Regions from separate parts of the Paenibacillus sp. FSL W7-1287 genome, predicted to be linked through region 1. Evidence: riboswitches for the same ligand, from Rfam matches in the RefSeq annotation. Region 1 holds a riboswitch; each other region holds the start of a gene.
The links. Region 1 has a riboswitch for thiamine pyrophosphate ahead of NSQ99_RS13640 (ECF transporter S component). Riboswitches for the same ligand answer to the same signal wherever they lie in the genome.
Positions count from the first base shown of each region.

Region 2: another riboswitch for thiamine pyrophosphate. It lies ahead of tenA (thiaminase II); the one in region 1 lies ahead of NSQ99_RS13640 (ECF transporter S component).
Region 3: another riboswitch for thiamine pyrophosphate. It lies ahead of NSQ99_RS12095 (ABC transporter substrate-binding protein); the one in region 1 lies ahead of NSQ99_RS13640 (ECF transporter S component).

Region 1 covers NZ_JBBORD010000001.1:2,991,759-2,999,933, reverse strand. The annotation lists gene NSQ99_RS13670 (extracellular solute-binding protein) at 1-142, shown strand, start outside; gene NSQ99_RS13665 (uracil-DNA glycosylase) at 335-1,000, opposite strand; gene NSQ99_RS13660 (zinc ribbon domain-containing protein) at 1,091-1,519, shown strand; gene NSQ99_RS13655 (TRM11 family SAM-dependent methyltransferase) at 1,530-2,492, shown strand; gene NSQ99_RS13650 (energy-coupling factor transporter transmembrane component T family protein) at 2,621-3,397, opposite strand; gene NSQ99_RS13645 (ABC transporter ATP-binding protein) at 3,366-4,961, opposite strand; gene NSQ99_RS13640 (ECF transporter S component) at 4,978-5,547, opposite strand; TPP riboswitch at 5,624-5,736, opposite strand; gene NSQ99_RS13635 (LOG family protein) at 5,815-6,372, opposite strand; gene NSQ99_RS13630 (hypothetical protein) at 6,853-7,140, opposite strand; gene erm (23S ribosomal RNA methyltransferase Erm) at 7,649-8,175, shown strand, end outside.
Region 2 covers NZ_JBBORD010000001.1:1,467,030-1,475,204, reverse strand. The annotation lists gene thiO (glycine oxidase ThiO) at 1-820, opposite strand, end outside; gene NSQ99_RS06660 (thiazole synthase) at 875-1,648, opposite strand; gene thiS (sulfur carrier protein ThiS) at 1,660-1,857, opposite strand; gene thiE (thiamine phosphate synthase) at 1,841-2,485, opposite strand; gene NSQ99_RS06645 (ThiF family adenylyltransferase) at 2,506-3,513, opposite strand; gene NSQ99_RS06640 (ABC transporter substrate-binding protein) at 3,536-4,546, opposite strand; gene NSQ99_RS06635 (ABC transporter permease) at 4,688-5,560, opposite strand; gene NSQ99_RS06630 (ABC transporter ATP-binding protein) at 5,721-6,539, opposite strand; gene tenA (thiaminase II) at 6,527-7,198, opposite strand; TPP riboswitch at 7,281-7,390, opposite strand; gene NSQ99_RS06620 (acyl-CoA dehydrogenase family protein) at 7,519-8,175, opposite strand, start outside.
Region 3 covers NZ_JBBORD010000001.1:2,639,369-2,647,543, forward strand. The annotation lists gene NSQ99_RS12085 (ABC transporter permease) at 1-30, opposite strand, end outside; gene NSQ99_RS12090 (MTH1187 family thiamine-binding protein) at 20-319, opposite strand; gene NSQ99_RS12095 (ABC transporter substrate-binding protein) at 379-1,407, opposite strand; TPP riboswitch at 1,656-1,765, opposite strand; gene NSQ99_RS12100 (glycosyltransferase) at 1,989-3,041, shown strand; gene NSQ99_RS12105 (DsbA family protein) at 3,305-4,231, opposite strand; partial or broken gene NSQ99_RS12110 (TetR/AcrR family transcriptional regulator) at 4,376-4,944, shown strand; gene NSQ99_RS12115 (YolD-like family protein) at 5,083-5,436, opposite strand; gene NSQ99_RS12120 (DNA polymerase IV) at 5,433-6,392, opposite strand; gene NSQ99_RS12125 (hypothetical protein) at 6,977-7,579, opposite strand; gene NSQ99_RS12130 (AAA family ATPase) at 8,088-8,175, shown strand, end outside.

The sequences.
Region 1 (8,175 bases):
CTATTTTCTAATGATGATTACAGGAGAGCTGCCGATTAGCAGCTTTGATAGGTTTGTAGAAGAGTGGATGAATCAGGGTGGAATACATCTAATGAGAGAAGCAAGTGAAGCGTACGAGCAGCATAAGTACAGCGTAAAGTAAGCTAATAATAAGTGTCGATAATAAATGTAAAGCTGCGGGCTAATTGCTGCCCGCAGCTTTACCTGTTGCTTCTGTCGTTTCATTTAACAGTGAGAAGAATAATTCTTGACCCTATTAGTATAAAAATCATATGATGGCTGAACAACAGCATAAAAATATAACTAGGCGCGTGTACGTGTGTCTAGTGCAGCTCTAAGTATGGTCCCAAGCTATAGCTTGCTGTCCGAGCTCAGCGAGATGGCGATTAATCGTTGAATACGGCTTGCTTCCAAAAAATCCGCGGTATGCAGCAAGCGGAGAAGGATGGACCGATTCAATAATGATATGATGAGCGGCGATAAGCTTTTTCTTCGCTTGCGCAGGCTTGCCCCATAGCACAAAGATGACAGGGTTTTCTCTTTTGCTAAGCAGCTGAATGACTTCATCGGTGAAAACTTCCCATCCTTTTCCTTGATGCGAGTTCGCTTCACCAGCACGTACGGTCAGTACAGTATTGAGCAGCAGCACGCCTTGTCTTGCCCACCCCTCGAGGTTACCGTGCTGTGGTGCAGCTATGCCGAGGTCGTTCTCCAGCTCCTTAAACATATTTCTAAGTGATGGAGGAAGTTTTACGTTAGGTTGAACCGAGAAGGCAAGTCCATGTGCTTGTCCTTCACCATGATACGGGTCCTGTCCCAAAATAACGACTCGTGTATCAGAGTAATCCGTTAGCTTTAATGCGCGAAATAAATGATCTTGCTTTGGATATATGTTCAATGTACTGTACTCTGTTATAATAAATTGTTGTAATTGCTTATAGTATGGCTTTAATTGCTCCTGCTGCAATAATTTTCCCCATTCATTGCTTGGTAGCTGCATATGCTGTAATCCCTCCTGACAAATCTAATTGAACAATACTATAGGTAGCTAGGAGAATCAACCCTATAAGAAGGCAAAGGAGGCGTCAATATGAGCTTTTTGGATAAATTAAAAAGTGGTGTATCGGAAGCAGGTACGAAAGCGAAAATACTCGTCGAAATTAATAGGCTAAAATTAATCAATGTTGGCAAACAAAACGAAATTAGCGGATTGTATAAGGAAATTGGGGAGAAGGTAGCACTTGCAGCAGAAGCAGGTCAAGAGCTGCAGCTATCGTTTTTTAGCCACCAGCTTGAGCAAATTTCAATGCTTAAAACAGAAATAGAGCAAAACCAATTGAAAATGTTGAATTTAGCAGATGACAAGCAGTGTCCGAGCTGCAATCGCAGTAATCCGATTGATGCGATTGGGTGTGTGCATTGTAATGCAAGCTTTATCGTTCAGGAGCATTCAACGATTGAGCCCCAATATATCGAGCTGAACCATCCAACGAAGCAAGCACGGCGAGACGATGAGTAAGGTGGTTCGTGTGAATAGTAAGCGATATATATATCGATATACCTGCCATGAGCAGGAGCTAGCCTTATGCAGCTTGGAAATTAGGCAAATGCTGCGTGTAGAGCCAAGCTGGTATCAATCAACGGCAGTTATAGATAGCGAGCTAGAGGTTTCTCCGCAAAGAAGCCCATATGTAAAATACCGACTGGAAGTGTTGCTCAGTGCTGAAAGCTACGAAGACTTGCTCCATGAAGCAGCGGAATTACAGCTACAGGAAGTATATAAGATTACTGCGCTTGAGGTGATCCAAGACGGTAACGCGAGTAAGCTGCCTTACGAGCTGAGGAGAAGGATGGAGCGGGAGCTTGGGACCGCGATTGGCGGCAGCATTCATCTTAAGTCCCCTGATGTTTGGCTAGGCGTCATACAGCTCGAGGGAGAGTGGCTGCTCGGCATATACGAGCAACATGCTGGCAAGTGGCAGCAATATGATCGCAAGCCAAGACACTACTCTACTGCGTTAAGTACACGCGTTGCACGTGCAGTGGTCAATACACTACTGCCTCAGCTGGATTCAACGGTAACACTGCTTGATCCTTGCTGCGGCATCGGAACGGTCTTGCTACAGGCCTGCGATCAAGGAGTCTCTGCAAGAGGCTATGATATTAATCCACTCGCAGTTGTTGGTGCCCGTGAGAATATGGCTGCCTTCGATTTTAGCTGCAGCATCGGCATTGCCGATATGAGAGAGCTGCAGGATGATTACGATGTCGCGGTGCTGGATTTGCCGTACAATCGTTGCTCCGTGCTGCCGGAGTCCGAGCGTAAAGAGATGCTGCAGGCCTTGAGCAAATTAGCGAAAAGAGCAGTGATCGTCTCTGTCGAGCCAATCGAGCATGAGCTGCAGGCGATTGGAGCTACGATCATCGATGCTGGACAGGTGCAGAAAACTCATTTCAAGAGAGATATATGGCTTGTACAGTTTGATCAATAGCGTTAGGGATACACGCTCGAGTCATTTTTATTACACTAGAAATGCCCATCACGGTTAGAAATCTAAACGTGATGGGCATGTTGTTGTTGCAGATGTATCAGGTTGGATGTAGCTGAAGCTTTTCAATATTATACCGGGAGCTCAGGAACGATAAGCGCGACGGCGGTACATATTAGCACGATGCAAACAAAGATGCCATCGTAGGCAGAGAAGCTAGTGATATAATAATAGGTTCGCTTTTGCTGAAATTGCTTTGCTTCCATTGCAATACCGATGCGATGGGCTCTGCGGATCGCCTGTGCAATTAGCGGAATGCTATACAGCTTTATCATCTGATAGATTTTAGCAAAGCCGCGATCTGCTTGAACTCGCCGTATACGTAGTGCTCGTCTTCGTAATTGAACCTCTTCGATCATGTAAGGTACGAGGCGCAGCCCTGCAAGAAACGCATACGCATACTTAGCTGGTAAACGAAGCTGCTGCATAAATGAATAAAGCAGCTTTACAGGTGGTGAGGTAAGCAGCAGCAGTAAGCTGATGATGCCGATTAATAAGGACTTCGTTCCGATCATCATACCTGAATGAATACTTTCATGGGAGATCTTTATGATCCACCATTGCCAGATGATATCATTTCCTCTGCCGAATAACGTCAAGGTGATACCTGAGGACAAGCTGGATATGAGGATCGGAATATGAAGTAAGGCAACCTTCCGCGCGGGGAAACCACTGCTAGACCAGAGCACGATACTAAGGCAAATGATATAGCCAACATATAATCCAATGGCGCGACTGAAAAATACAAACAGCATGATAGCGAATAAGGCAACAAATTTTAATGAAGGATTACAGCGATGTAGCCAGGTTTGTTTGTTAGGTGTGAACCAGTTGAGTAAGCTGTTCATCGTCTGCCTCCTTAGAATATAGCGCATGTGCTGGTAAACATGTCGTTAACGTACCATGCTCAATATGCCAAATTTGTGTTGCGAAGCGCCTCATAATTTGCTCATCATGCGTTATCATCATAATCGTTACGCCACTAGCCTGTAGCTGCTGCAGCCACTCAAGCATAATAAAGGTGCTGCGTGCATCTTGACCGAAGGTAGGCTCATCCAGTAATAGTATGGAACGATTTTCGACAAGTGCTGTCAACACGCTTAGTCTACGCTTCTGTCCGATGCTTAGCTCATAAGGATGTCGGTCAGGCGGTACGCTTAATTGAAGCTGCTCGAGTGCCGCTGATGCTTCAAGCGTTAGCTGCTGAAGATCGATTCTGCTCTTGCGTTGTTTAGGAGCAAATAGCCTTTTTATCCAATGTTCGCCTTGCTCCTTCTCTGTTCGTTCCTTATCATACTTGACGATAAGTGAATGCGTAACCTCATCAATGATTCGATCTGTAATGAATTGCAGCTCAGGATTTTGAAAGACATAGCTCATCGAAGGAGGTATGTCCTCGCCCACGTCCTCACCTTGGATGCGATAGCTGCCATTAGAGGCTAGCAAGCGTGCCAATGCGAACAGCAGTGTGCTTTTACCAGCCCCATTTGCACCTCTTATCGCAATCCAATCTCCTTGCTGTGCGGCGGCATATGGTACAACGAGTGAATACGCTCCGCGTTTAACTTTAAAGTTTTGCAGCTCGAGCAATGGTTGGCTACCGCTAATGTTTGGTTGAGCTTGCAGCTCGGCAGTAGCTTCAGCTCGGAAGGCTAAGCTTAGTGAGTTCGATTGATAAGAAAAATACTCCTCCCATATATTCGGATACCATATCCCTTCCTGCATTAAAAATGACTTCTGCTCTGCAAATACATGAGACGGGTGGCCATCAGCAATAATGTCACCTAGACGATTTAACACTACGACACGATCAAACCAGTCGAGAATACCGTCAATATGATGCTCAACGACAATGACGGTATGCTGCGCTAACGTGCTACGGATCGTTTCCCATATATATTGCTTGCCCTCAGGATCTAGCAGGGCAGAAGGCTCATCAAGAAATACAACATCCGGCTTAAGAAGCAATACCGCCGCAAGAGCAAGACGCTGCTTCATCCCTTGTGACAGCTCTGCAATCGGAGTATGTAGCTTGGGCAAGTGCAACTGGACATGCTCCAGAGCTTCCTCAATGAGCTGCTTCATCTGCTCTTGTGGGATTTGTTGATTTTCAAGGACAAACGCAAGCTCCTCATCGACATAGCTCATGCAGAATTGCGTGTCTGGGTCTTGAAAGACAAAGCCCCAGCTCTCTGGCTTTGTAATTTGCTCTGCCAGCAGTGGGATTTGGACTGCTCCCGGTATAATGCCGCTAATAATTTGTAAAAGCGTAGACTTGCCACAGCCGCTAGGTCCAAGCAGCAGTAGTTTTTGACCATGAGGGATGGAAAGGGTGAGATCGTTGAATATAAGCTGCTTTTCCCCACTGTACTTGGCTCTCAGCTTCGTAACACCTATCGCTTTATTCGTCATCCGTTAAACTCCTTCTTTACTGCTTAAGGTTGTCAATTTCTGAATAGTCAATTGGGCGAATTAACGAAGTGACCTTCGTTTTTTCTAGCGCAAGCACGATATAGTAGGCGAAGATCCCTGTAAAGATAAAGGCGCTAATGACACGTAATCCGTACTTCACGATTAATGCCCATGTTTCCAATTCAGCGTAACCATAGCTTAGATCTAGCAGGAAGCCGCCAACGCAGGACATGATGCCTGCTAATCCTGCAACTGCAATTGAAAATTTGCGATATCGGAATGCTAGGAAGACGAGCTCAGCTCCAAGACCTTGAATTAATCCGTACATTAGAACCTCAAAACCGTTACCGACTAACGCGGATAGACTTGCACCTGCAACACTTGCCAATAGCGCTGCCCCAGGCTTGCGAATAAGAAGAGCAGCAAATGGACCGACCATAAACCACATACCATAAATTAATTGACGCAGCGTTGGCAATAACGGCTTCACTACGCTGTATAGATCGTCCCAAAACTTCATGATTACTCCAAATACGATACCTATCACTATAATGACAACGATGTCTACTAAACTAAGTTTTTTCATGTTTTGACTCCTCCAACATTGTTTTGTATGCACAAAAAAACCGTCTGGATATACGCAGACGGTCAGAAAATCCCTCTTTTTCTAAACACCCATTCTCTACGCTGGTATTATCCAGTTCAGATCAACGGTCAGTAGCGGGGTAATAGCTACTATCTCAGCCTGTTTCCACAAGCACCCGGACGGTTTATATGCAACTGTGATCTAATGTACTATACATTTCCAAACTTGACAACTGTATATTAAGAAATTGTAAAGGTTGAGGAATATTTATAGCTCGTCGGGATGGCGGAAATTAGCCATCTGCTCTAACAGCTCGTGAGGCTGCTCCGCGACAAGATTAAGTGCAGCGTAGCGTCCTTTTAAGAATTGCTCCTGTACCATATGATCAAACAGATGGATTAGCGGGTTGTAGTAGCCTTTAACATTCAATAGACCGCATGGCTTTTTGTGCAGCCCAATTTGACTCCATGTAATGACTTCAAAGTACTCCTCCATTGTCCCAGCACCGCCAGGCATAGCAATAAAGCCGTCTGATAGATCCATCATTTGATGCTTACGCTCATGCATTGAATCAACCTTAATGAGCTTGGTAAGCTGCTCGTGGGCAATTTCTCGATGTGCCAGATGATGAGGGATTATGCCGATAACCTCTCCGCCAGCTTTTAACACAGCATCTGCAACCGCCCCCATCAAGCCCGTGCGCGAGCCACCATAGACGAGACCGATGCCACGTTGAGCAAGCTCATTACCTAATGCAATAGCAGCTTGTTCATAGTCAGAAGAAGCTCCAATACTGGAACCACAGTATACAGCAATACGTTTCATAGCAACTCTCCATTCTACATTAGGATAGGTTTAGTATAATTTTTCCAAAAGACATAAGCAAGCAGGAGTAAATGTGGATACTGTAAAGCATGCGGCAGAATAAGCTTGGGCCATTTAATGCAATGTGTAGTGCGTGTTTAACCTTATGCGCTTGGACTTGTCAACATTCAAACATATTACTTCGTCTACGTTGTTAGGACTAAGATCAGGACGTTAAGTCTTGCAGGATGGAGAACGTCATTGAATATTATTTGGTAGTGTCATGGATGTTGGGTGGGAATATGTCGTTATGTCATGTGGAGGGGAATTTGAGATTTTGAGATGGCAAAATGGTTCGGAGTGAGAATTCCTTTATGACATATCGAATAAAGCTCAGTATACAAGCTCCTACTTGCCGTAAGGCGCAGCTAGTTAATGTCACTTCCAGCCGGCGATATAAAACCCGCCAGTCTGGAAGTATATTTCCGCTGTTTAATAGCTTTAGTCTTCGTCATTAAATGTATCTAAAGCGGCATTCCCTTGTCCTTGATCACCAGGGTACTCACGCTCGGTTCCTGCATGCTGTGCTCGATCTTCATAATCAAATCGATTGGGAGGACGTTGATCCTTGCGCCACGGTGTACTCTTACCTAGTTGTTCTGCATTCATAGGCGAACCATATGGGCCGTCCGCGAATTCTTCTGGAATAAGGTCGTTGCGCTGGGATTCTACAGTGGCAAGATCAGTAGACTCGCTTCGTTTTTCATTCATAAAACCATCTTTAGACATGGAATACCTCCTACAGAATTTTCCATAGTATGCCCATGAGGCGGCAGAATATTATGGAGCACATGATAGATAAAGATTCTTTGCAAATTTTACTGAGGTGGTTGTTATAAGCTTTTATATACGCTACAATGGAAGGAACTTGAGGAACGGAGGGTTGTCCTAATTATGGGTGTTATAACTTACGGAAGATTGCGTTTTTTACTTTGTCCTACGAATTAAATAGTGAACAAAGGCTCTGTCTGCGTGCGGAGCAAACGGAATCGGTCTGCCCATTTTAGGATATCTCGCTTATTTAAAGTGTTTAGGGACAGTAATGATTGCTGTCTCTTTTTTGTGCTTGCAATAGATCATTTACTTAAGATGGAACATGATTCATGCTCAGCTTTTGCCATTTTATCGTTGTGGCATAGGCTTGTTTGAGTATGCAAATTGTTAAGCTCCCTTCTAGTAAACCGCTGCAGACAGCGGTTTTTGTTTTGAAAAAAACAAGAATGGAAGGGATTTATCTATGATGAGGCATAGCAAACAAAACCGAGCGAAAAGCAAAAAGAAAATCAGTCCTAATTTTACAGGTCAACATTTGCTTCATAATCCAAAAACGATTAGGAGATTGATCGAAGTGGCGAGATTAAAGTCTAATGATCTGGTACTTGAGATAGGGGCAGGGAAAGGAGGACTTACTTTCCCGATTGGCGAGCAAGTAAGGAAGGTTATTGCTGTGGAAATCGATGCTGCTTATGCTCAAGCACTGAAAAGCAAAGTCACTGCAAGTGAGCGTTCACATATTTCAATCGTTCAAGCGGATATTAGAACGTATTGCTTGCCAACAAGTTCATTCTCAGTCGTGGCGAATATTCCGTTTTCAATTACGACGCCGATTCTAGAGAGGCTGCTTGGTGCAGAAGGAAGAGCACTGCAAAAAGCAACATTAATTGTAGAGAAGGGTGCAGCAAAACGGTTTACACAAAAAACTACGTTTGATTCACGTTTATTGATGTGGAAAATGTTCTTTACGTTCAAGCTCGAGAGCGTCAT
Region 2 (8,175 bases), 1.5 Mb from region 1:
CGGTGGAAAAGCCCGCGATATCCTCCGAGGCACCGCATACGAGTGATCCATTTTCTTTACCAACCAGGTACCCTTGACTAGAAAACACCATATGCTGTATCGGATGAGCCTTCCTATCATAAGCGCATATTTGCCCGCGAATAGGGTAGATTGGAAAAGCTAAGCCTAGCACTTCCGTCGTTTGCTGCGCCCAAGCCCCAGAGCATATAAGCAATTGATCGCTCTGGAAATGCTGCCCATTCTCCGTACTCACCTTAACTTCGCTGTCCCATTGCAGCAAATCCACTTGCCCGAGTCGGTCATAAATATGAACGCCTGCGTTGCGGCACGCTTGCTCTAGTGCACGAACATAATCTGGGGCGTACAGATGGCTCTCCTCTGGCGTATACAAGGCAGCACGCACCTCTGGAGACAGCAACGGCTCCAGTCGAAACAACTCCTCACCGTCAATAATAGCCCCCGTTGAGCCATACTGACGCTGCCAGTGTAAGCGTCCCTCTAAAGCAAGCAGATCTGCCTCGTGATACACGACATAAAGACTGCCTGAGCTCGTATATTCAAATGACATCTGGGATATTCGCTTTACCTCTTCCTGCCAATGCGGATATAGCTGCAGGCTTTGTAGACATAATTGAAAAAACTCATCAGGGCTTTCAACGTTTTCCGAGTAAGGTGCTAGCATGCCAGCCGCTGCGCCAGATGCTTGCCCGCCACACTCGTTACGCTCTAGTACGGTCACCTCATATCCCCGTTGGCGCAGCTCAAGTGCACAGGATAACCCGATGACGCCTCCACCTATGACCATAATCGATTCCTTCATCGTATAACCAACTTTCCTGCTGACTTCGTTCCGCTAATTAGGTTGACGCGCTAGTTAGCTCAGCTTAAAAGCTTCTAGCCCGCTGCTCGCTGATGCATATTTTTTCTTCGGAATTCTTCCTGCCAGATAAGCAAGTCGTCCCGCCTCGATCGCTACCCGCATCGCCTGTGCCATCTTGATCGGATCACGAGCCTTAGCGACTGGCGTATTCATCAACACACCAGAGACTCCTAGCTCCATCGCCTGCACCACATCGCTCGCTGTGCCGAGCCCTGCATCGACGATTACCGGCACCTTCGCTTCCTCTACAATAAGACCAAGATGATAAGGATTAAGTATGCCTAGACCTGTTCCAATCGGTGATGCCCCGGGCATCACAGCGGCTGCTCCCGCTTCTTCAAGCCGCTTACACATAATCGGATCGTCCGATATGTAAGGCAGCACGGTAAATCCTTCCTTCACTAAAATCTCCGTTGCCTTCAATGTCTCCAGCGCATCGGGCAGCAGCGTTCGCTCATTCGCGCTTATTTCAACCTTAATCCAATCACTTAATCCTGATGCACGAGCTAGACGAGCTATTCGCACCGCTTCTTCTGCTGTGCGAGCACCGGAAGTGTTCGGCAAAAACTGAAATTGCTCTGGCTCGATATGCTGCAGTATCGAATCATCCTCGGTCTGCTCCAGATTAATGCGACGAATAGCGAAGGTAAGCACCTCAGCTCCTGAAGCCCGAATCGCCTCCTGCTGTACATAAGGATTCGGGAATAACCCCGTTCCGATGAAAAATCTTGAATGTAAAGTTCGGTTACCTATTTTCCATGTATCCATCGTCAAGCTCCTCAGCCCCCTCCAACAAAATGAACAAGCTCAATCTTCATGCCTGGCTTGACGGCAGTATCCACCCATTGCTCAGATACGAGCACTACACCATCCGCCTCTACGACAATGGGCTTACTTGAAAGTCCAAAGTGCTCGACAACATCTTTAATCGTCTTCGCTTCAAGCTGCTGTACTTTCCCATTAATGATCAATTCCATGTATAGCCCTCGCTTTCTCCAGCTTGCTTAAAAATTCACGGCAGGTACGCTGAATATCATCACTGCCGACAATTTCACTAACTGCACATATCCGCGTGGCACCAGCTTTAATGACCTCATCTACGTTATGCAGCTTAATACCGCCTATCGCCACGAACGGGATTTTAATCGTACTCGCAACCTCCTTCACGTATGAAACCGTTACAGGATCGACCACATCCTCCTTCGTCTTCGTAGGATAAATTGGTCCAACCCCGATATAGTCCGCTCCATCACGCTCCGCTTGAATCGCTTCCTCGATTGCATGTGTTGAGATGCCTATAATTTTCTTTCCCATTCTGCGTCTTGCTTCGGCGAGCGGGACGTCGCCCTGCCCAAGATGTACCCCGTCTGCATCAACCTCTAGCGCGATATCGATATAATCGTTAACGATATATGTTACGCCGTACTTAGCAGTTAATTGGCGCAGTGCGACTGCTTTTTTGCGTATGGCCTCTATATCTCCCGATTTATCTCGCAGCTGAATAATATCAACGCCGCCTAATATCGCCTGCTCCATTACGTCGAGCATATCCCTCCCAGGATGAAACTGCTCACCTGTAATCGCGTATAACTTAAAATCCTTCATCGCTTTACACCTCCAAGTGATTACATACCGATATATCTAGCATAGATCGTCTTCGCTCGAACGAGATCCTCCGTACCCTGTACGAGCACACGCCCGTCAGCGAATATAACGAGACGCTCTCCTTCTGGAAGTTCTACCTTGAGTAAATAAGGATTGAATCTTATCGCTGTAGCTATCCCCTCAAGACGTTCCTTCCATTGCTTAAGATTCAGCTCTTCGCGACTAACAAACTGTACCGTCTCTCTGCCGCATAGTGTAACGACCAGCTGCTGCTCCTCTTGTAGTGCAGGGTACTGCTTCGTTCCACAGCAAGGGCAGTCTGGTCGTGGCGCATTGTATTTCAGCTCGAAATACTGGTTATGCCATATATCAAAAGTAACCAAGCTTTCTCTATGCTGCTTCTCTGCACCGACAAGAAACTTTAATGCTTCTACTGCTTGATAGGAAGCGACGATATCCACGACTGGCGCAATTACGCCGACCGTATCGCAGGTCTGCCCCGTGCTGTCTGCTGACTGAATAAAGCAGCGTAAGCAGGGCGTTTGGCCGGGAATAAATATGCCGCTCATCCCGCGAGAGCTTACCGCGCCACCGTACACAAACGGAATATTCCTTTGCCAGCATGCATCATTAAGCAAGTAGCGAGTAGCAAAATTATCCGTTGCATCGAGCACTAGATCTACTCCTTGCAGCAGTGCATCGATATTATTCAGGGATACATCCGCAACAATCGCCTCAAGCTGAACAGAGGAATTCACCTTACGAAGCTTGTTCTCAGCTGCGATTACCTTCGGCAGACTATCTCTTACATCATCCTCGTCGAACAGCATTTGACGTTGCAGATTACTGAGCTCCACATAATCTCGGTCTACCATCCGTACTAAGCCAACACCAGCTCGAACCATATGACTAGCTAATACTGTACCTAGTGCGCCCATACCGATAATACAAACTGAACTTTGCTGCAGCTTCTTCTGCCCTGCTTCTCCAATGGGCTGGAAAAGCATTTGCCGCGAATATCTCTTCATGCTCGGCCTCCTTCATCTGTCATTACAGGTTACGAAACGCATCCTTTGCCTCAATGTCTTTCTTCAATTGCCCTTGCTCGACTAGCCAGTCAATCGCATGCTGCCAAGACTGTTCGGACTGCTTGCCAAACGCTTCCGTGCCAGCATCCATCAACGGCAGCAAGATGGCCAAGCTTTGCTGTTCAATCTCAGCATCTAATGGAAAGTTATCACTTTGCTTATCAAGCAAGTATTGCAAAGCTTCAGATGGATGCTCCATCGTATACTCAAATCCTCGAGTGGCCGCCTCTATAAAGCGCTTGAAGACATCGCCTTTTTGCTCTATGCCCTTTTCGCTTGCTGTAAGCACCAGCTCATAATAATCTGGAACCCCATATTCTGAAGGGATAAATGTTTTCAGCTTCACATCTTCTTTCTCCAGCAGCAGCTTTTCATGATTTACGTAGCCGCCGATAATTGCATCGACCCGGCCTGTCGTCATCGCTGGAATTAAGTCCCAGCCAATATCGACAAAGGTAAGCTGCGACGGATCACCGCCGTCATGGGCAAACATCGTTTTAACGAACGATTCATATAACGGGATGGACGGATAACCGATTTTCAACTCAGCTAGATCCATTGGACGCTCAACCTTCTTATCATCCAGAATAAACAGCTGATTGAGTGGATGCCTAACAAGTGCTGCGACAGAGACAATTGGAATATCCTCGCCACGTGAAATCGCCACCTGCATCTGGTAGCTAATCGCTAAGTCAGCCTTTCCCGCTGCAACAAGCTTAATTGCGTCATTCGTATCAGCAGGTGTTTGCAGCTTTACATGTAGACCCGCTTCTTCAAAATAGCCTTGTGATTCTGCTGCGAATAAAAAGGAGTGCACAGCGTTCGGATACCAATCAAGCAGCACCGTTAATTCGTCCAATTGCTGCTCCTTCTCTGTTGCTTTTGGTGCAGCACACGCGCTTAGTGTCATCATCGTTACAATAAGAACAGTAGCAATCCATGCCCTTTTGAAGCTTCTCGTTACATTTCTCATATCTATCTCCTAATCTCCTATCTCTAAATCTATTTACTAATCATTTACTTGCTCGTTATCTACTCATTAGTAAGTGTTCTTTATCTCTCTAACAGCTTTTTAGTGTAAGCTTTTTTTATGTAAGCTTTATATCTTTAAACTTTAGTATCTGCGCTCACCTTTAACGATTCGCTCAATAAGCTGTACGGTAAGAAATAACATAATACCCATAGCTGACAGCAGCAGCACGCCTGTAAATACAGCTTCGCCTTGCAGCAAATTCGAGGCACGCTTCGTATACATACCCAAGCCAGCCTCGCTTCCAAGCCATTCTCCTAATGTCGCACCGCCTACGCTAATTGTGGCTGCCATCTTCAAGCCTGTGAAAAAATGAGGCACGGCGGAAGGTAGCTTCCATTTCCAAAACAAATCACCTTTACTTGCTCCCATCGAGCGCATCAATTCGCCAATGTCTGGATCAGCAGCACGCAATCCAGCGATCGTATTTACTGTAATCGGGAAAAATGTAAACAACACGACAACCGCTACCTTACTCCACAGCTCGTAGCCAAACCACATCACCATAATTGGTGACAATGCAATGATAGGAATCGTCTGCGATGCGATAATGACCGGATAGAGCGTTCGTTGTGCGATTTTTATACTATCAATCAATAGAGCACATAATGATCCTAAGAGAACAGAGATCATTAAGCCGATTATCGACTCGTTCAGCGTTATGACAAAATGCTTAGCGAGCACCGGCGCGTGTTCAACTAAAGATTGTAATACCGCAGACAGACGTGGAATAATGTAATGCGGAATTGGAAGCAGTCGCGTCAAGCCCTCCCATACGATTGCTAGAAGTAGGATAAAAGCTAGCAAAGGAAAATTAGCTAATAATTTGTGCCGGATCTGCTTATGTACTGGCTTATGTGTTTGTTTATCTGTTGCCTTACGTGCATTTATCTCACTGGAGACATCTTGTGTATCGTCTCTCCCTACCTTTAAGGCTGCCTTTGCTGAACTGTTCATTAGGTGTGTCACCCTTTCCTTTCCTAATGCTGAACGTAGATTCTCATATCGATCAGTCCGTTATGTTCAGTGAAACTCCAGCCTGTAATCATGTCGTAACCCTTCATATTCAACTTCATACCTAGCCTCATATACAGCCTCATGCTAAGTAGCTCCATATTCAGCTTTCACGCGGCAGGCTACCTCTTCCAAGCAGCTCCATCGCTCGCCGCTTTAGTGCTATAAACTCACGATCGAGCACGATATCGTAGGAGCGAGGACGCGGTAAATCTATCACAATCTCATGCAGCATGCTTACTGGTGAGCTTGCTGCTACGAGCACTCGATCAGCAAGCAAGATAGCCTCATCAATATCATGTGTAATGAATAATATCGTTTTGCGATGCTGCTCCCATACTTGAAGCAACCATTCCTGCATCTGAATTCGTACCATCGCGTCCAAAGCACTAAACGGCTCATCTAGCAGCAGCATCGAGCTTCCACCAAGCATCGATCGCAAAAAGGATACTCGCTGTCGCATCCCACCCGACAGCTCATGCGGATAGCTGTTCTCTGTGCCAGCTAAACCAAACTGCGGTAGCAGCTCTAAAGCTTGTTGCCTTGCTTTATGCTTGCTTACTCCTGACAACTCCAGGCCAAGCACTGCATTATCGAGCACAGTACGCCACGGCATTAAGCTGTCACGCTGCGGCATATAGCCTATTCGCATGCTACGACCAATTGCTTTCTCAGTCTTTTCAGCCTCTTCAGCTCCAATATGAAGTACACCAGCTATTGGCTGCAGCTGACCTGTAAGTAATCGAAACAATGTCGTCTTACCGATTCCACTCGGTGCAAGCAGTGCTACAAACTCTCCAGTCGGAATAGCTAAATCTAGTCCGTCAAACAGCAGCTTATCCTCAGTAAAACCGTATACGAGTCCCTCAACGACAAGGGCGTATTGTTCTATCGTCTGCTTAGCTTTGTTCAAACCGGCCATTCCTCCTGGCGATAAGCCATATCCCAGAACAAATATTCAAACTTTGAGGCGGTTACAAAGTGACGCTCTAATCGTGCAAGCTCTCGTTCTGGTAAGCCCTCAGCCAGCTCATTCATCAGAGCGATTGTCCAATCAGTCAACTCTCCAAACTCCTTAGAGCTATACATTAGTACCCATTCCCGATAAAGGGGATGCTCAAGAGCTTCAGGAATTTCAGCAAATCTGCATCCAGCCTCTCGGTAGCTCCACATACATGGCAAAAGCGCAGCAACTACGTCCGCTAGCGTTCCTTGTGCTGCAGCCTCGAGCATATATTTCGTATAGGCAATTAGTGTTGGGGATGGAGTCGTTAACTCTAGCTCTTCACGACTAATGCCAAATCGCTCTGCGTACTGACGATGCAGCTCCATCTCTACATGCAAAGTCGAGTGTAACAGCTCAGACATTTTGCCGATGGTTGCTAGATCTTGAGCTTTTATGCTGCCATAAGCAAACATCTTCGAATATTCGATTAGATACACATAATCCTGCTTCATGTAGTAAATAAAGCGCTGTGGGTCAAGCGTTCCATTGCTAAGCTCGGTGAGAAATGGGTGGCGGTGGCTTTGCTCCCAAATTCCACCTGCTGCAGCATACAGTCTTTCACTAAATCTTGTCATCTACTTTTCCTCCTTTAATTGGAAATATTGGCGTATTTAAGCACAAAAAAAACCATTCGAGAACTTTAAAGTACACGAATGGTTACAATTCGATAAAATTCTCTACGCCAGCATTACCTGGATCAGATTAACGGTCAGAAACATACGGTTTCTATCTCAGCCGGACTTTATCCAGCACCCGTGTATCAATATGAAGTTAACAATACTATAAATGATGTGTTAGATATTGGCAACAGCTTAAAAAAAATTTATGTCTATTGACTCTAGCAATCGGCACTTCTTGACGAGCTAGGAGCGCTAACTATACTGTTATACTCTCACTAATCCTGCTCATGCTCCTGTTTGTGTTCTAGCTCTAGTTCTATATCCTTTATCGCTAATCTTCCTAGCATCGACAGCACTGCATCCTCCATAGGGGGATTATGTAAGCCAAAACGCACATCACGATACATGCGTTGCAATGGGTGATCAAGCGCTAAGCTATGTGCTCCTACTATCCGCATCGCCTTATCAACAACCGAAAGCGCGGTTTGTATGGCAGTCACTTTAACCGCATTGAGCTCGATACTAAGCTGCTCAGGTGGAAGCACCTTCTGATCCCATCTCGCTGCTACGCTATACATAAAATGTCTCGCTGTTTGCAGCTCTAGCTCAATTTGACCAAGCTGCTGCACGATATGAGGAACATGGATAATTGAGGTTGAGAGTGAGTTCGGCTGGTAGCTATATGCGAACTTAATCGCTTCTTTCCTTGCAGCTAGTGCAATGCCGAGATAACAAGCTGGAATATGCAACAGATGTGGAGCGGCCAGCTGGGCTTTCTTTTTCGGAAAAACCGGAAAAACCTGCATAAGGGCAGAGGCCGGTAGGAGTACTTCCTCCATAACTAGATCATGACTCGCCGTTCCGCGCATTCCGAGCATATTCCATGTTTGTTCAATCCGTAAGCCATCGGCAGTTCGAGGAATCATAAACTC
Region 3 (8,175 bases), 350 kb from region 1:
GCTGCTCCATAGACGCTTTCTACTGTCCATCCGGGTATTTCTCCAGCAGCTTATCCATCGATGCACCTTGTGGGTTGTAGGAAATTTTGATTTGAGATAATGCTCCTGGACATCCTGCCTCCGTCATCGCTTCATGCATTCGTTGAACGATGCGCAGCAGCTCATCCAGATTGCCTTCCATTGTTGTTTCCAGCGGAGCTACACGATACGGTACCCCTGATTCCTTAATGATCGCGATTGCTTGATCAACATAAGGTATGACACTTTCCCCGTTATTCGTTTTTGGTATCATTTGAATGCTCAATAATGCATTAGCCACTTAGCCTTCACTCCTCTTTTTAGTTTACTTATTAACAATTCGCCTTTGGCGTGTTTCACTTATTCTGGTAAAAACTCATTAGTAAATGCCGCTTCAGCTTCAAGCTCACCCTCTAGCAAGCCATTGCTGTACATCCAGTCAGCATATCCTTGCCATACGGACAGCTTCTGCTCACCCCAGCGTGGTGCATCGTCCTGATAGCGTGGGCTTAGCCATTGCTGACTTGCTTTAACAAGCTCTGCATTAAGATCTGGTTCTGCTGCAATCAATACATCTGCCGCCTCCTCTGGGTGCTCGATGCTGTACTGATATCCCTTTGCTACTGCTGCGACAAAGCTACGAACGAGCTCAGGGTCTTCCTTAATCATCGCTTCACCCGTTACAAGCACTGGCGTATAATAATCTAAATTTTCATTATAATCCTTCATATAGATCATATTAAGATCTACCCCTCGCAGCTCTGCTTCAATCCCTGTCCAAGCGTAGAAGATCCAAGCAAAATCTATATCTCGCTCAACCGCTGCAAAGAAATCACTATTGCCCATATTCACAATATCCATTTTGCTATAATCAGCATCTGCTGCAAGCATTAAGGACTCGATTGTGGCTTGCTCAATCGGAGAGCCCCATCCGCCATAGCGCATCCCTTCAAATTCCTTCGGTGTTACAATGCCTTTATCCTTAGGCGATGCAAAGCCTGAGGTGTTATGCTGAATAATGGCCGCAAGCGACACAACTGGTAAACCAGCGATGCGTGATAGCGTCACATTTTCCTGATAGCTTACACCAAACTCTACATTTCCCGCTGCAACATGTGCGTCTGCTCCACCATCTGCTGGAGCAATAATTTCCACCTCTAAGCCCTGCTCTGCAAAGTATCCTAGGTCACGAGCTGCATACAGTCCGGTATGGTTTGTATTTGGCGTATAATCCAGCATAAGCTGTACCTTGCGCAGCTTTTCCTCTGAGGCTGCTTCATTCCCCTTTGCTGCATTCTCCGCATTTCCTGCATTCCCCGTATTACCGCATGCTGTAAGCATCGCTAGCAGCACAACCATAACGAGCCATTTGGTGCTTTGAATTTTCATAGCTTTTCTCTCCATCTCTTTTTCTTTTTCTTTTTAGATTGACCATTTTGACACGCTGATCATCATAGGTATTAAAAAGACACCCTTCGCGTAGAGGAAGGATGCCTTGCAGCAACGTCATTACCCTGCTATGAAACAGCTTGCCCGCTGTTCAAACGTTCATACAGGTTAATTGATCGTTTTCGATGCCCGAATATGTATCTGCTCTGCTGCAGAGCACAAAAAAACCGGGCATAGAAACGTGGCCGGTTAATGTTATGGCACATTTCCTACGCTGGAATTATCCAGATCAGGTACGGTCGAGAACAGAACAGTTCTCCTCTCAGCCAAGTTCATCTTAGCTCCCGAAGTGTCGTATTCAATTGGTTAATCTATTGTTTATTATAGCAAACGGTTATTCATTTGGATAGCCCTGCTCATGATGAACACGTCTAGCATTGTAAGCTGCGTCTAAACATAGGGGTATACAGGCACATTCATTCCACGTGTCTAGCACTTTTCTTATGGTTGACTAATAGACTATACAAGACTATACAAGACTTTGATAAAGGGTGATGTTGTTGATTACGATTAGTTTATGTATGATCGTGAAAAATGAAGAAGATGTGATTGCTCGCTGTCTCAATAGCGTGAAGGAGGCTATTGACGAGATCATCATTGTGGATACAGGCTCAACAGACCGGACGAAAGAGATTGCTACCTCGCTCGGTGCAAAAGTGTATGACTTTGAATGGATTAATCATTTTGCAGCTGCTCGTAATTTCAGCTTTCAGCAAGCAACCAGTGACTATATCATGTGGCTTGATGCGGATGATGTACTGATGCCAGAGGATCTTGCCCGCTTACTTGAGCTGAAGCAGCGCGAGCCTTTTAACTACGATACCGTTACGATGAAGTACAATCTTGCCTTTGATGAGAATGGCAAACCTACCTACAGCTATCGCCGCAATCGCCTCGTTAAACGCTCCATGAATTTTGAGTGGATTGGTCCAGTACATGAATATTTATCTGTATACGGCTCCAGCTTCCACTCAGACATTGCTGTAACGCACCGGAAGGAACGTCATGCGTCCAATCGTAATCTCGATATTTACTTAGCTCGATTGGAGCAAGGAGAAGAATTTACGCCACGTGATCAATTTTACTTTGCAAATGAGCTGCGCGACCATGCCCGTTACGAAGAAGCCATTCAATGGTACGATCTGTTTCTTGAAGGAAAAAAGGGCTGGGTCGAGGATAACATTGCAGCCTGCTCTCGCAAAGCGCACTGCTATGCCCAATTAAAACAGAGGGAGCTTGCCATTCGTAGCCTACTGCAGACGCTTGAATACACGCCACCTCGTCCTGATTTTTGCTATCAGCTTGGCAGCTTGTTTTTACACGAAAAACGGTATCCTGAAGCCACTTATTGGTATACCCAAGCACTTTCAACATCAAAGTATATGACAGATATGAGCTTTCATAATCCTGCTACAGCGACATGGCTGCCTCATTTGCAGCTGACAGTCTGCTATGATCGAATGGGAAATATCGAGCAAGCCGTCGAACACCACAAACAGGCAAAAGCATTAAACCCGAATCATCCGAGCATTGTCTATAACGACAACTACTACAAGAAGAAAGGCGTTCTGTAACTGCTTCTTCAAGTGTACGCCTATTGCCGCAAAAACGGCTGCAAGATGCAGCCGTTTTTTTGTCGTGACCTTGTCACTATGAAATGCACTATTAATAATATCTAGCAAGGAACAGGAAGCTCGAATACATCGAAAATTGTACACATAATAATCGATCCATGGGCTATTCGCTTGCCAAGTTAAGTTTCTTCGTTCACCTTCGCTGCTCAAAGGAGCTGCTTAGCTTTATGAGCTAGAGCAGTACACCATACAGCACAGCATCGTTAATTGTTTATGGTCACATAGCGCTCTCCGACAATTTCCTTCACTTGATAATGCCCCTCAGAAAGCTCCTTTTCGATGAATGCATCAATTTCCGATTGTTCAACATCGTACATCACTTCAATCTCTTTTGAGAATAAAAGCTTTTCTTTTTCTAGTAAGCTTGATAGAGAAGGCTGTTGTTTCGGCTGCAGTTCCTCCAGATCGAGAATCTGCTTTAATCCGTCTACATAATACTCAAACGGTCGACCACCACCAATTTTTACACCTTTGTTTTCCTCATTGATCATAACAATGGTAGGGAATCCTTTAACACCTAATCGTCCTGCTAGAGTGAAGTCCTCATTCAATAATTGTTGTCCGATAGGTTGTTCCGCTTCATTTACAATCGCCTCACCATCAAGCCCAACCTTATTTACAATATCGATCAATATAGACTGATCTGAAATATTTTGGTTAAATGCGAATAGTTGTTCTCTTGTGCGACGCAGGAACTCATACGCTAACGCATCACTATATTTACTTTGAATAACCTTAAACACGCGGGATGGCGGGTAAGATGATTGAACAGGGTTGTCGATCATCAGTGAGCCGTCAATAGGCATACGAGAATATTGTCCTACTTCCCTCCAGTGACTGGCCACATCCGCTGGCTTGTAGATTCCATTGGCAGGATCAATTGGTCCATCGCCCCATTTTTCTAGCAGTCCACCCATAACGGCATGGAAGTTAAAATAATGTCCATACTGCTCCTTAAACTTTTTCAGTACAGGTTCAATTGCCCAGCAATGTGAGCAGATCGGATCGGTTACATAATATACATCAATGGATTTTTTCGGTTGATTGAAATCAACAATCTCCATTTTTTCCTCTTCTGCTACTCCACAAACACCTGTCGCTAGATCACACATCATTTGATTGTTGCTCATAATCCATTCCTCTTTTCGTCCGTTGATTTGCTTTACAATCGTAGTTTAAGCCATAATAGTATTGATAAACACCAATATTTCTCTGAATCTGTTGCTTTTACAACACATCTAAGTATTTGTCTAAAAAGTAGGAGGGATCATAGAATGACGCCAACGAAAACCGATCCTCGCGTACTGCGGACTCGTAAATTAATCATGGATTCTTTCATCGAGCTTTCTGGGAAGAAGGAATTTAAGGATATTACGATCAAGGATATTACGTCAGAAGCGATGATTAATCGCGCAACTTTTTATTATCATTTTGAAGATATTTATGACTTGCTAGAGAAGGTATTATCTGAGGTTTTATTAGTCAATTTGAATTATGAACTCTATCAGAATAACGGCTATCAGAAGAAACGTTCGTAAGTCTCTTTAACGCTATAACGAATTTTCAAAAATCATTGTCCAATCGCTGCCATCGAGGCTATGAGGACACCATTGCCCGTATTATTAGGGAGCAGCTCGAAATTATATTTTATAAAATGCTAAGGAAACAAAATCATATTGAAGAGGACGACACACTTAAAATTACTGCGGCCATTTTAAGCTGGGGGATGTACGGAGCCTCTGTAGAATGGAGACGCCAAAGTGAGCAGCGCTCTCCGGAGCAATTTATTAAGTCTGCTATTCCTTTTATCCTTTCCGGAATTAATGCTGGTTCTGAGAGCTAGCCATTGTGCCAATGTATAAATGGGTACCCACAGTCTTCTTGGATACTTTGAAAATAGTGTTTAGGCTGTGGGTATTTTTGTGCTCTCACATTACAGATAATTCAGCGCTGATACAGATAATTTAGCGCTGCACAACCGTTAGCTTGATGCAGCGGCAGCATCGATATCCAGCAGATCGCTAAAGCTAATCCATAGCTCCTCGTCTCCACCCTCACTAACGACCTTTACTCGTTTCAATTGGGTATCGATTTTTGTGATCATGCCTGTGATGACGGTATCCATATAAGGATGAAATACCGTTATCGCTACTTCTAAGTTTTTATATAAAGCTTCGAACATTCGATAAGAAAGCTCCTCAAATCTTTGTTCGTCCAGAACAGGTCGTTGCTTTTTATTCAACGCTAGTTGATAATTAACGATCGCCTCCTTATGCTCTGGCAGCATCATTCTAGACGATTCGAACAGACCGTTTCCTTGCAGCTTTTTACTCATTTATAATGCCCTCCTATTTTTTCGGCCCGATCGCGTGCTTGACCTGAAGCCGTTACCGAAGAAGCCCTCATAATCGCAGTATTACCATAGCGGGCTTTAATTTGATCTGTGACACGCTCTAAAGCAAGCTGTTCTTCATACGGATCAAACCATGCCAGCTGCACGACCTGATCACTTACCAGCCCTCCAAGCGACACCCCAATGCTCCGTACCGGCATCCCATCCCAGTGCAGCTGAAACAGCTCCATCACTGTTTTGTACATCGCTGCAGCGACATAGGTTGGATCATCCAGCTTACGCTGCCTATGAAAGCCCGTTGGTCGGTCAAAATCAGCACCTCGGCAGCTAACAGAAATTACCTTGCCCATCATTCCTTTCGCACGTGCACGCTGACACACTAGCTCAGTGAGCTCCTGCAGTGGGATCTTGATCTCCTCTAGCGTTTTGTAATCGCGTGGAAGCGTCATATGATGCCCGATCTCCTTCTGCGTATGATGTGTCGCTAAGCTTACATGAGAATCGTCGATGCCGTTAGCTATCCGCCATAGCACCTCTCCGTTTACTCCCCAGCGGCGTCTCAGTACAGCAAGCGGCGTATGTGCGAGTTCTCCGATCGTATGAACGCCCATTACTTCCAGATGCCTTGTCATGCGACTGCCAACCATAAACATCTTGCTTACGTGCAGCGGCCACAGCGTATCGGCAAGCTTGTTCTTTTTAAGCTCGAATATTCCTGATTCGTTCTTTTTAGCAAAGTGATCACAAGCCATTTTGCTCAGCACCTTATTGCTCCCTATGCCGACGCGTACACGAACCCCGGTTTCTCGCATTACACGTTGCTGTATTCTCGCAGCCATCACCGCAGGGTCTCCGCCAAACAGGTGGATCGTGCCTGTCACATCTAAATGCTGCTCATCGATTCTGTTGCCAACTAATTGTTTACGATTGTATACTATTGGCTAATTTGATTTGTGGAAGACACATTTCATTAAATTCTTATTCCAATTAACTGGATTTAACCAATCAGCGCCTGGTGATAATAACCATCTGTGTCGAACTTTATAATCCTCACCAATCATGAATACTTCAGGACGTCGTTGACATTCGAACACCTCATGAATTTAATTGATATCATTAGTATTTTTTCAAATATATGCTATTATTATCCTTATAATTTTGATGTTTCTGTCACGGTGGCCGTGCTGCGTACTGAGGGAGCTTAATGCCCGCGACCAGTCTACAACTTTATTTCTCGGTCTAATACTTTATTTTTCAGTCTAAAACTTAATTTTCAATGAACAATAAGTACGATATTCGTATTTCAAGGTACCCCGAGCACTCATCCCTCTACCTGTTCATTTTGTGGGATGAAATCCAATCCACCTAGAAAAATCTATTCCAATTTAAAAAGCGGGAGCATAGAACCCACGCAGAGTTCCGTGCTACCGCTGTTAACAATTAATTTTATACCAATTTTATTCTCTTGAGAAATCGGACCTTCACCAAAAAATGTTATCGTAATAAAACACTTTTTGCAAATTTAAACTAACTCTGTTAGCTCGCTATCTATAGAATCCCAAGTTTCAGAAGAGGTATATAAATGTGTAAGTGGCATTATTTTTATTGATAATTTTCTTACTGAAACGTAATATAGCAAGGCAGACTCTACATCGAACAAATGCGTATCCTTTTTTTGTTCTAAATGATGCTTTGCGTTATTATAAGGTCCAACCATCGCCTTTAAATTTGTATGCAACTCACTATCAAGTTTTATTTTAGCTAACGGTATAGCTAACGCTTGGCCTAATGGGAATCTGTTAATACTAAATAATCTCTTCACTAAAGATTCTAAGTGCAGACCACTCATATGTATTATTTCTCTAGTAACCCAATCAAAATCATCTGGTTTCATTTTCAAATAAGCATAAATATATTGAATTGGTCGAAATACATCTCGATCTTTAATTTCATATCGACCAGTTTTTCCACAATTTATATTATGAATTCCTGCTCCACCAATTCTCATATCGATTTGTATCATTCCCAAAAATAAGTTTTTTCGATTTTGACATATAACCTGTATATTGCTAATCTCTTCCGAAGTCAACATTCTATCTGCAATTCCATTTATTTCCCTTTTCAAATCCTTCACTCCCCATATATTTAGATAATGATTAAAATAAACTTGCTCTTAAATTTTTCCAAGCAGCCTTCTTCCATATTCATCAACTATATCACTTCTAGCCAGATCAAAACTCGCTATATACCCCGAAACGTAATCCTATTTTTCACATGTTCAATGTAACCATCACTTCTATCTACAATCTAGAAACCTCTTATTATACATTAAAAAGAAAACTATACCTGTTAAAAAATATCATTTCAATCTAGCTCAATGCTCAATTATTACTCCCGAACCATATAATCTGCCTAGTCACATCGATTCCATTTCAATTAAGTTATCCAATAAACCTACAACTATCGACCTGTTTTCCCGATATTCTTATTAGGACTAATTTCAAAAGGAAACTCTTTTTTGTGGATATATAATGAAGTTGGATGGATCGTATTTATCTCAGTGGTATAAATAGTAGTCTACGAAATATTAGTTTGGAGAATATTCATAATGTTAGATTCAAGGAGGTTAATTTATGCTGTTCCAAGTAACTCCGAATAAATTTCGCCTTCCTAAGGAACCAACAAATCAAGCATATCTTATTACTGACCATTGGAACGATT